Regions from separate parts of the Anabaena sp. FACHB-1391 genome, predicted to be linked through region 1. Evidence: predicted binding sites of a transcription regulator. Region 1 holds the regulator's gene; each other region holds the start of a gene.
The links. Region 1 encodes HrcA, which represses chaperone genes, less so after heat shock. Its sites were predicted from a motif close to TTAGCACTCNNGANTCNNGAGTGCTAA; they were not measured.
Positions count from the first base shown of each region.

Region 2: a site for HrcA is predicted at 2,133-2,159, ahead of groES (co-chaperone GroES). Genes of this name have one in related genera too.
Region 3: a site for HrcA is predicted at 2,385-2,411, ahead of groL (chaperonin GroEL). Genes of this name have one in related genera too.

Region 1 is NZ_JACJQS010000004.1:80,334-84,571, forward strand. It holds gene H6F62_RS03130 (DUF3352 domain-containing protein) at 1-1,542, opposite strand, end outside; gene H6F62_RS03135 (rhodanese-like domain-containing protein) at 1,619-1,978, shown strand; gene hrcA (heat-inducible transcriptional repressor HrcA) at 2,346-3,422, shown strand; gene H6F62_RS03145 (DUF2834 domain-containing protein) at 3,544-4,209, shown strand.
Region 2 is NZ_JACJQS010000044.1:21,707-25,944, reverse strand. It holds gene groL (chaperonin GroEL) at 67-1,704, opposite strand; gene groES (co-chaperone GroES) at 1,803-2,114, opposite strand; gene H6F62_RS17610 (response regulator transcription factor) at 3,191-3,871, shown strand; gene H6F62_RS17605 (ParA family protein) at 4,172-4,238, opposite strand, start outside.
Region 3 is NZ_JACJQS010000017.1:43,975-48,212, forward strand. It holds gene H6F62_RS10265 (substrate-binding domain-containing protein) at 1-431, shown strand, start outside; gene groL (chaperonin GroEL) at 654-2,351, opposite strand; gene H6F62_RS10275 (MraY family glycosyltransferase) at 2,533-3,615, shown strand; gene fabG (3-oxoacyl-[acyl-carrier-protein] reductase) at 3,686-4,238, opposite strand, start outside.

The sequences.
Region 1 (4,238 bases):
CACGAATTTAAGCACAGGTATTTGACGTTCAAGAATATTTCTACTAGTTTCCCAGTCTAAGTAAATATATCCTTGATTTGGCTGGGGAATTACACCAAGACTACTTTTAAATTTGGGATTTTCCAGTAAAGATTTTTGCTTTTGACTCAAAATTTCTTTTAGTATGTTTAAGTCGGAAGTGAAAATCTCGTAATTATTTAAAGTTGTATGTACTCCTTTGACTTTCGTGTCAACATTAATAGGTTTATTATTCTCATCTGTGGTTATAACTTGTGTCCAGGCTGATACTTTCTGTCCATTTAAAATCAGGGAAATAACATTAAAACTACTGGTACTAGCAATATTATCTAAATGTGCTATACCTGCTGCTAATTGTGGGTTTTTTTCGACCACAAATACCCAATTAGGAGTTGTGTTTTCTGAATTGGGTAATAAAGCTAAAGCATATTCTCCTGTTACCCAACTGAAAATATTTTGACTAAAGTTTAAATTCAAGTTTTGCTGGATTTTTATCAAAGGTTGTATTAGTCGAGAAATACCATCTTCACTAGAACCGTAAATAGTTGCTGTTCCTTGTTTCCACAGTTTTGCTAAATCACTATTACCTAAATTACTCAAGTTCGCTCCAGAAATTGCCAAAGTTGTTGATTCGGGAATGTACTGTAATGCTGCGACGGGTTCAGATAATGGCAAAGATGGAGGTACAATTTGGGAGTTTGTTAAAAAGGTACTTTCTGCTAACAATCCTTGAGAATTTAAGGCTAAAGATAGAATTTGGCTATGATAAGTTGCTTCTGCTAATTCTAATTTCTGCCATTTGCCAATTTCGGGTAAATTAAAGAAGGTGACAGCTAGAGAATTTTTGGGTATTTGTTGACTAGCTTTTTGATATTCAAGAGAACTAACTAAGTTTAAATCTGGTGCTTGTAAATTATTAATTGCTGCTTTGATGACTTGGGAATGATTTGCAAATAAAACAAAATTATTAACAATTGCACCAGCTAAACTATTTGATATTTGGGATGGTGAATATTCTTGACGATCATAAATAACTTTGACACCTTTATATCGTTCGACCTCTAAATCATTTCCTGCAAAAGCTCGTTTAGAAAATAATAATTCTAAAAATTCGCGGCTTTTTACTGGGTTTTTGGTTGCAAGTGCCATTAAGTACCCTGTTTGTAGTCCGTTGTCTGGGTCACGGTCTATATCTAGGGTTGTGACAGCTAGGGTAATTTCATTATTCAGCCAGGGTTTAATATCATTTTGGTAATCTATATTACTTTTGGCTAATAGACTATTTTTAATTTGAGACAATTCCCTTTTTTGTGCTATTTTTTGTAAAGCGTCGGGATTTACCAATAATGAAACCATTGCTGGTGAGAATTTCGGGACGAATATAGCCGCCCTGGGTTGAGAATTGGGAACTACAAGGGTGGGGGAATTTTTACCAAAGACCCAGTAAAATACCGCAATACTAACCAGTAATAGTGTTACGAAAGCAACTACAAGTAAATTTAAAGGTGAGGGTTTATTATTCACATTATTATTCACACTAGTTATATTTTCCAGTTTTTTCTGCCAACATAAATAGTATAGGATTTTTTAGAGAAACTGCATGACGGATAAATCATTTGCTCAACCCTTTACTCAAATTAGTGTTGAATACATAGCACAATGCCTTAGTGCGGATAAAGGCACGATTCAGTTAATAGATGTGCGTGAACCCCAAGAACTTGCCATATCACGAATAGAGGGATTTGTCAATCTTCCTTTGAGTGAATATGAGCAATGGAGTCAACAAATCTCTACTCGCTTTAATCCGCATATTGAAACTCTGGTTCTTTGCCATCATGGTATGCGATCCGCTCAGATGTGTCAATGGTTAGTTGGTCAAGGATTTACAAATGTTAAAAACATTATGGGTGGTATTGATGCTTACTCAATTTTAGTTGATCCTTCAGTTCCGCAATATTAGGGAAGAGGGAAGAGGGAAGAGGGAAGAGGGAAGATTCTTTCCTTCTATTCCTCCAGTTTATCAGTTTGTATATTCACAAAGAAATATTAATATTTTGTAACTAAAACCACAGCTTGTGTTAGAGTACTATGAGATACTACTGAAAAAGTTGGGAATTTACCTGATGTTCTGTTTTCAGCTATATGTTGATAACAAATACAGCCAATAAATGCCTAAGGTAAATTTTGTGTTTAATGAACACAATATGTGTATATAATTTGCTATCTTATATTAATTAATAATTAATTCTTTTTTGGGGTTTTGGTGGTGCAAACCACGCATTTTTTCAACTTTTGATTAAAATTTGCCTACAGTAAAAATATCAACTATGCAAGTCCATTTGACTAATCGCCAACAAAATATACTTTCGGCCACTGTACGTCATTATATTGCTACAGCAGAGCCAGTAGGATCTAAAGCCCTAATTGATGGTTTCGATTTAGGTGTTAGCTCGGCTACTATTCGCAATGTCATGGGGGGCTTAGAAAAATCAGGGTTACTTTACCAACCACATACCTCTGCGGGGAGAATTCCTTCTGATTCTGGTTATCGGATTTATGTGGATCAATTAATTGTACCATCAGAGACGTTAGTGAAAGAAGTAGAAGCGGTATTACAAAAACGTCTACACTGGGAAGATTGGAGTTTAGAAGCTTTGTTACAAGGTGCGGGACAAATTTTAGCAACATTAAGCGGCTGTATTAGCTTAATTACGATGCCGCAAACTACAATAGCAAAGTTACGCCATTTACAATTGGTGCAAATTGAAGCTGGTAGGATTATGTTAATTGTGGTTACCGATAGTTATGAAACCCATTCTAAAGTGATGGATTTATTTTCAGAATCATCAGTAATTAAACCGAATGAGGAGGTGATTGATCATCAATTGCAGATTGTTTCTAATTTTTTAAATAGTCACTTACGAGGACAAAGTTTATTAGAAATAGGCTATCTTGATTGGAATGAATTAGATCAAGAATTTCGAGTTTATGGCGAATTATTGAAAAGTTCTCTGGTAGAATTAACTAATCGCGCTCTTGCACCGACAGCTACACAAATTATGGTAAAGGGTATCGGAGAGGTTTTACGACAACCAGAATTTTCTCAGGTACAACAGGTACAAACAATTATGCAATTGTTGGAAGAGGAACAAGACCAACTTTGGCATTTAATTTGTGAAGAGCCGGAAATAGATGATACTAGTAAATCTAAGGTAACGGTAAGAATTGGTGCAGAAAATCCTCTCAAACCTATTCGCACTTGTACTTTGATTTCTGCTATTTATCGTCGGGGTTCTGTGCCGGTGGGAAGTGTGGGGGTTTTGGGTCCAACTAGGTTAGACTATGAAAGTGCGATCGCTGTGGTCGCAGCAGCAGCAGATTATCTCTCAGAAGCTTTTAGTTAGTTAATTTCCATGAAATTGGCCTGAAAAATTGCCATGATCACAAGGGAATAGGGAACTGGTTTTTTGGTGACTTTAGCTATTTTTAAATGCTTTTGCTTTTTCAAGGTTTTATATTTCAATCATGATGAGAAAAATTACTTTTGGTCTATTATGGCTAGGATTTATTTCCTATGCCTTTTTCTTTGCTCCTCCCGAACAACCTGATACTTTTGAGTTAATAAAAAATCTCTCTACAGGAAATTGGCAAGAAATTAATCCCCTGATTATATGTTTATTTAATATCATGGGGATTTGGCCTTTTATATATAGTGCAGTAGTCTTTTTTGATGGTAGAGGTCAAAAAATCCCCGCTTGGCCTTTTGCTATTGGTACTTTTGCTTTAGGTGCATTTGCACTTTTACCATACTTGGCTTTAAGAGAACCTAATCAAAAGTTTATAGGTGAAAAAAAATCATTTTTGAAAATACTGGATTCCCGGATTTTGGGAATTTTATTAACTTTAGCTGCAACGGTTTTATTTACCTTTAGTTTACAAGGAAATTGGAGTAATTTTGTCGAACAGTGGCAAAATAACAGGTTTATTCATGTCATGAGTTTAGACTTTATCATGTTGAGTTTATTATTTCCAACGTTATTAGGAGATGATATGATGCGACGGGGTTGGCAAAATAATCAATTATTTTGGTTATTTGCAATGCCTTTATTTGGATCTTTGATATATTTGTGTGTCCGGCCACCTATAGAAATAGAAAATAAGAAAGGAGTTGAAAATACAATATTTAACTAATTCCTAATTGTTCAATTTTTACTTAATCA
Region 2 (4,238 bases), on a different contig from region 1:
AAATTCGCAAAAAAAACAGCCGCCTCCTTACGGAAGCGGCTATTTATTTAAAGGTAGGAAAAGATTCTAGTAGTCGTAATCTCCACCACCCATACCAGCGCCAGCAGCGGGAGCGCCATCTTTAGGTTCTGGCTTGTCAACAACAATACATTCGGTTGTTAACACCATACCAGCGATAGAAGCGGCATTTTGCAGAGCAGAACGAGTTACTTTGGCTGGGTCAACAATACCAGCGGCCAACATATCTACAAATTCGTTGGTAGAAGCATTGAAACCAATGTTGAAGTCCTTCTCTTTGACTCTTTCTGCAATTACAGCGCCGTTTTGACCGGCGTTTTCTGCAATTCTCTTCAGAGGTGCAGGTAAAGCGCGAGCGACGATTAAAGCACCAGTTAACTCTTCATCTTTGAGGTGACTGTGGGCCCAAGTTTCTAACTGAGGAGCGAGGTGAGCCAAGGTTGTACCACCACCGGGAACAATACCTTCTTCTACAGCGGCCTTGGTAGCGTTGATAGCGTCTTCCAAGCGTAGCTTCTTGTCCTTCATTTCGGTTTCGGTAGCTGCACCAACTTTAACTACAGCTACACCACCGGACAATTTAGCCAAACGCTCTTGGAGTTTTTCTTTGTCGTAGGAAGATTCGGTTTCTTCCATTTGACGACGGATTTGTTCGCAACGGGCTTTGACACCAGCTTCATTACCTTCAGCCACAATGGTGGTGCTGTCTTTGGTGATGGTGATGCGACGAGCTTTACCTAAGCTTTCTATCTTGGTGGTATCTAGTTTCAAACCAGCGTCTTCGGTAATCATTTGACCACCGGTTAAGACAGCGATATCTTCTAGCATAGCCTTACGGCGATCGCCAAAACCAGGAGCTTTCACAGCAGCAACGTTAAGAACACCGCGTAAACGGTTAACTACCAAAGTTGCTAAGGCTTCTTTTTCGATGTCTTCAGCGATAATTACCAAAGGACGGCCGGAACGAGCTACTTGTTCGAGGACGGGAACTAAATCTTGGACTAAAGCAATTTTCTTGTCGGTTAACAAGATGAAAGGCTCATCAAAAACGGTTTCCATGCGCTCTGCATCGGTAGCGAAGTAAGGGGAAATATAACCCTTATCAAAGCGCATCCCTTCGGTGATTTCCAATTCGGTGGTCATAGACTTCCCTTCTTCTAGGGAAATTACGCCTTCTTTACCCACTTTGTCCATAGCTTGAGCAATCATGCTACCGACTTCTTCATCGTTACCAGCGGAAATTGCTGCAACTTGAGCGATCGCTTTAGAATCTTCTACAGGGCGGGCGTGTTCAGCAATTTTTTCGACTAAAAACGCAGATGCTTTATCAATACCGCGCTTTAATAAAATCGCATTAGCACCAGCAGCAACGTTCCGCAGACCTTCTTTAACGATAGCGTGAGCCAAAACGGTAGCTGTGGTTGTACCATCACCCGCAGCGTCGTTGGTTTTAGAAGCAGCTTGACGAATCAGAGCCACGCCAGTATTTTCGATGTGGTCTTCTAATTCAATTTCCTTAGCGATGGTGACACCATCATTAACGATTTGTGGTGCGCCGAATTTCTTTTCTAGAACGACGTTACGACCTTTAGGACCGAGGGTAACAGCTACAGCTTCAGCCAGAATATCAATACCACGCTCTAGAGCGCGACGGGCGTTTTCGTTGTAAATAATGCGCTTTGCCATAATAAATCTAAATCCCGATAGTAAATTGAATTTGTCTTGAAATTGGTGAATGGTAAAGAGATAATGGGGAAAACTCTTGACCTATCACCCATCCCTAACTAGCTAACGACTGCTAGAATGTCTTTTTCAGAAAGGAGTACATATTCTTCAGTACCCAGTTTGATATCAGTGCCAGCGTACTTGGAGTACAACACTTTATCGCCAATGTTGATGTCCATTGGTTGACGGCTACCGTCGTCATTACGCTTGCCAGGTCCAACAGCGGCGATTTCGCCTACTTGGGGTTTTTCCTGGGCATTATCGGGCAAATACAAACCGCCTGCGGTTTTTTCTTGGGGGGCGCTCACTTTGATGAAAACGCGATCGCCCAGGGGTTTAACGGTGGAAACGCTTAGAGATACAGCTGCCATACAAAATTTCTTGCTTTCTTAGCACTCTCGACTCATGAGTGCTAATTTAGCGAAAGATGGGACATAATAGCAATGCTGGCTCATGTACGGGTTTCCGAACTCAGGACAGGGTGGCGGTACTTAAGTGCAAATATCCAATTATTTTAGTTGTCAGGGTTTGTTGCGTAAGTAATGAATATTTTGATATGGACAAATTTATTTGCAAACTTGGGAAATTGTTATAGAACTGTAATCAGGGATCTACTCAATGAGTAACAGCACAGTGATCCACAAACAGCCATCTCGTCCCCAAAACTACTAGGGACTAGAGACCAGGGAGCAGGGAACAGGGAGCAGGGAACAGGGAATAATTGCCAATTACCCATGACCCATTCACACAAAAACTCTAGACTTTGTGTAACCACAAACAGATAAATGCTCAATTCTGTTACAAATCCGCTAGTCTAGAACTTGGGAATGTTGTTAACCAGGATTGGGGAAGCGATAACCCCATCAGTTATCAGACAGCCGTTCCATAAGCATCTTCACAACTCAAGCCAAAAACTTGCGTGTTTGTTGTTCTAGAACGATAATGGTATATTACCTAGATGCGGTCTGGTATCGCCAATTAAGCCCAGAAGTCATGAGATCAAGTCATCTAAGACCAGTGAATTGGCAATTAGTATGGTGAAAAAATCTGCATTGCATTTTTAACCCATACTTCAAAAACTTCCCCGGTTGATTTTGAACCTCTGATAGAGGTTTCACCGCCGAAGGATATAGTAAAGCAGCAGTGGACCAATGAAAGCGCGGGTGAGTTTTGAGCTAGGGTCGTCTTGAAAAAATACCGACTTGTGATTCACAACGACGATGATTTAATCAGGGTTTTTTAGCCTGCACTTTTCAAATGGACATATAATAGCGCATTATGAAGACTACTGCTATACGTATCCTTACTAGACTTTTGCCATCCACCTACTAGTATGTTGAAAGTGACTACCACTTTTAAGACTTAGGGGCGATAAAGGTAATTTCAGTGGGAAAAAGACAACACAATCAAGTCATCCACCATACAGGATAACTATATCAACACCCTAATGGATCGAAGCGCGACAAGTGCCACTGTTATGAAAGAAACCAGCATGAAAGAACACAAACGACTTTTACTGATTGATGATGACCCCAACCTCATCTTGCTGGTGAAGGATTACTTAGAGTTCCGAGGCTATGAAATCGGAACGGCAGAAAATGGAAGAGAAGCTCTGGATATTCTAGAACATGACGTTCCAGATATGATTATTTGTGACGTGATGATGCCGGAAATGGACGGATACACTTTTGTCGAACAAGTCCGACAAAACGAACGCACTGGCTGGATTCCTGTTCTCTTCCTCTCGGCTAAAGGACAAAGCACGGAGAGAGTTAAGAGTTTAAATAAAGGTGGGGACGTATATATGGTCAAGCCTTTTGAACCTGAAGAACTCGTAGCACAAGTAGAATCTTCGCTTAAGCAAACTGTTCGTTGGAAAGAACACCAAAGCAAGGGGAGCGGCGACAATGCTTCTCGCATCCAAGTTCCTTTCGATGTCCAGCTAACCCCAACGGAACTGAAAGTTGTACAGTTTGTAGCTAGGGGTTTAGCTAACCGCGAAATCGCTGAAGAATTAAATGTCAGTCAGCGTACTGTTGAAAGTCATGTTTCCAATATGTTGGGTAAAACCAATCTCCACAACCGCACTGAATTAGCGCGTTGGGCGATTGAAAATCAAATGGCTTAAACAATTTTAGATTTTGGATTTTGGATTTTGGATGATTTATCTAAAGTCTAAAGTCCAAAATTTATGGGTTAGAAAAATTACGCTGGAGGTGAAAATTTACATCTTCATAATCTTCATAATCTTCATAAATAATTTGGGTTTTTGTCCTTTAATTTTAGATTTTGGATTTTGGATTTTGGATGATTTATCTAAAGTCTAAAGTCCAAAATTTATGGAGTGAAAGAATTACGCTGGAGAGGAAGAAAAAGCTGGCTATTGTTAGCTTATGTTAGCTTTTTTGTATCGTTTAAAACCTGCTATTTATACTAAAGTCGCCATTTGTAACAAATTAACAGAATTGTGATTTAGTCTTTGGATAAATTCCTGA
Region 3 (4,238 bases), on a different contig from region 1:
TTACTAACCTTGACCTTAGCTATCAGTTTCCTGAATTGGTGCAACAATACGAATGTGAAACCGCAATTCATGATTGTTATATACCTATTCCCAAAGGTGAACGTGATTACATGACAGAAATTGGTTATTTAATTAATGATCATCAGTGGTTATGTCTGGCTCGTTCTGGTACAGTTCACGTCTTCAGTAGTCCTAGTACAGATTTCTGGTTTGTCGTTGATACCGAATTAGTGATTTATGGTGCAACAAAACAAGATGCAATTGTCACTATTGATGGTCAAAATGTCAAACTCAATGCTGATGGTACATTTAAGGTATCTCTTCCTTTTGTGGATAATTTGGTTGATTATCAAATGACTGCTACTTCTGCTAATGAAGAAAATACTAAAACTATTTACCAAAAGTTTTTTCAGGAACAGAAAGAGAATTAATGGCAATATTACCTATTTATAGCTGTAGCCATCAAGATTAAGACATAAACCATAATGACCAGACTTGATAGTAAAGACTGCCCAGCAAAAGTGGTGGAAGCAGCGTCCTAATTAACCTAGCTACAGCTATAGCCAAAAAATTAGTTAAAAAACCACCCCTCAGCACTCTAGGGGTGGGTAACTCATCAATTACATAAATTATGGATTTGGGACAGTATCAAATTAGAACATACCCATACCACCCATACCACCCATACCACCCATACCGCCCATACCACCCATACCGCCCATACCGCCCATACCACCCATACCGCCCATACCGGCATCAGGGGCAGCGGCTTGTTTCTCAGGTTTTTCGGCGATAATAGCTTCAGTGGTGAGTACCATACCGGCAATAGAAGCGGCATTTTGTAAAGCAGAACGAACCACTTTGGCAGGATCAATGATACCAGCAGCAATTAAGTCTTCAAATTCCCCAGTCGCTGCGTTATAGCCGATATTTAAGTCAGTTTCCCGGACTCTGGCCACAATTACAGAACCTTCTACTCCGGCATTGTCTGCAATTTGTCGCAGGGGTGCTTCTAAGGCTTTTTGGACGATATCAGCGCCAATTCTTTCTTCAGGGGAGAGTTTGGCTTTAATTTCATCTACCTTACTAGATAGATGAATCAATGTTGTACCACCACCGGGAACAATACCTTCTTCTACAGCTGCTTTAGTGGCATTAAGTGCGTCCTCAATTCGTAGTTTTCTGTCCTTGAGTTCGGTTTCTGTGGCTGCACCAACTTTAATCACAGCAATACCACCAGCTAACTTAGCAATGCGTTCTTGCAGTTTTTCGGTATCATAATCGGAATCAGTTTCTGCCAACTGTTTCCGAATTTGAGCAATTCGTTTTTGGATTTCTGGTTTAACAGTGCTACCAGCGACAATTGTAGTGTTTTCTTTGTCAATGTTGATTTTTACAGCAGTTCCCAACATTTCCAAGGTAGCGGTGTCTAAGCTTAAACCAATTTCCTCAGAAATTAATTGCCCATCGGTGAGAATAGCAATATCTTCTAGCATAGCCTTACGGCGATCGCCAAAACCAGGAGCTTTAATGGCAGCTACAGCCAACACACCACGAGATTTATTCACAACCAGAGTTGCTAAAGCATCACCGTCTACATCTTCAGCAATAATTAGTAAAGGTTGACCTGAACGGGCAACTTTTTCCAATATAGGTACTAAATCTTGGATGCTGCTGATTTTTTTATCGGTAATCAGGATGCGAGCATTTTCAAATTCTACTGTCATCCGTTCGTTATTGGTGATGAAGTAGGGAGAAATATAACCTCTATCAATCTGCATTCCTTCAACTACTTCTAATTCAGTAGTGAGAGATTTAGATTCTTCCACGGTAATGACACCATCTTTTGTCACCTTTTCCATGGCCAATGCCAGCATATTGCCAACTTCAGCATCATTTCCAGCGGAAACTGTGGCAACTTGAGCAATAGCACTTCCTTCTACTGGTCTAGAAATTTTGGCAATTTCTGCTACCAGTCCCTCAACGGTTTTATCAATACCCCGTTTCAAACTCATGGGATTTGTTCCCGCTGCAACATTCTTTAAACCTTCCTTAATCAAGGCTTGTGCTATAACTGTGGCAGTGGTAGTGCCATCGCCAGCTATATCTTTAGTTTTCGATGCTACTTCCTGAATCAATCTAGCACCAGTATTTTCTAAAGGATCTTCTAATTCAATTTCTTTGGCAACAGTAATACCATCGTTAACAATTTGGGGAATACCAAATTTTTTTTCCAATAGAACGTTCCGTCCTTTTGGACCCAAAGTGATCTTCACCGCATCTGCTAGGGTGTTAATACCCTTTTCTAAAGCACGCCGTGATTCTTCATTAAATGCAATAACCTTGGCCATGTTTTATTTCTCTATATACTTCCATTAGACAATTTAGCACTCACTGACCAAGAGTGCTAATCCCTTTGCACAATTTATTTTATTTCACAATTTAGATGCACAATCAAAATCCCAAAATACATTACCATTAGCAGTTGATACTAATATTTAACTATAAAACCCATGATTGTCTTGGGAGCAGATGAATCTAGAAAACTTCCTTATATCCCTTGGCATTGCTAAACCTAGCGGCTCCGGCTGGTTAGCTGTAGTGTTTACATTTCTATTAGCTTCAGGTGTCACCTGGTTTTTAATTCCCACAATTCGCAAATTTGCCTTAGAGGTAGGTTGGGCAGACCAACCCAATGCCCGACGACTGAATCAAGAACCTTTACCTAATGCCGGCGGTTTGGCAATTTATGCGGGTGTAATTGCGGCTTTGGTCTTAGCTAGTCTCTTGCGGCCAATTGAAATCCAGGGCGTTTTGGCTCAAGTCTTAACCATTCTCCTGGGAGGTTCAATTTTAGTTCTGGTTGGCTTTATTGATGACCAATTTGGTTTACCTGCCTCTGTGCGGTTATGGGCTCAGGTGACGACAGCACTTTTGTTAGTTGGTAACGGGATCAGTATTAAAGTTATCTTTGGTACACCAGTTGATTCTCTCTTATCTATGGCCTTAACGGTACTGTGGGTAGTAGGAATCACTAATGCCATTAACCTCATGGACGGTATGGATGGTTTAGCTGGTGGTATCAGTTTTATTACTGCTATTAGTTTATTAGGAGTTTCTGCCCAATTTGATAATCGTGCGGCTGCTACTTTAGTTTTAGCGGCTTTGGGAGGGGCCGCATTGGGTTTTTTACGCCATAATTTTCACCCCTCACACATCATTATGGGTGATGCTGGAGCATACTTTTTTGGTTATGTTTTAGCAGCAACCAGCATTTTAGGTAAACTTCAACAAAATACTGTTTATGCCCTCATACCTACAGTTTTATTTCTGTTGTTGCCAGTTATTGACACTACTCAAGTGTTTATACGCCGGATCATGGCCGGAAAAAACCCTTTGAGTACACCTGGTAAAGACCATCTGCACCACCGTTTGTTGGCTTGGGGACTATCCCAACGCAATGCGGCTTTTATCTTATGGTCCATTACTTTGGGTTGTAATTTACTGGCTATGAAAATCCAGGGTATGAGTTTATCTGTAATCCTGGCTACTGCTGCTGGTATTATCTTGCTGTTAGGCTTTACTGTTTGGCAAAGAATACTGAATAATCGCTAAAAATGATTATAGGCATAGATCCCTGACTTCTTTGAAAAGTCGGAGATCTGGGTATGAGCGTATTATCAAACTACATCACCATGCCACCGTCAACATTAAATACTTGTCCAGTGATGTAGGCTGCTGCGGGATCAGATGCTAAAAATCTTACCATGCCGGCAATTTCTTCCGGTTGACCAAAACGCCCCAAGGGAATATATTGTAAAATTCCTTCGGCTTTAATATCGCTGGTCATGTCAGTGATAATAAAACCCGGAGCAACGGCATTTACAGTAATTCCACGGGAAGAAAGTTCTTTGGCTACGGTTTTGGTAAAACCAATCACACCCGCTTTGGCGGCACTGTAATTGGCTTGTCCAGGATTGCCCATTTGTCCAGCTACGGAAGCAATATTAATAATCCGCCCTGAACGTTGTTTAAGCATAATTTTACTGACTGCTTTTGTACATAAAAATACGCCAGTTAAATTAATGTCTATCACTGCTTGCCATTCTTCTAATTTCATTCTTAGCAGCAGGGTATCACGAGTAATTCCGGCGTTATTAACTAGGATATCCACTCGCTGGAACTTTTCTAAGGTGGTTTTAATCAGTGTATCTACTTGATTTTCTTGAGACACATCT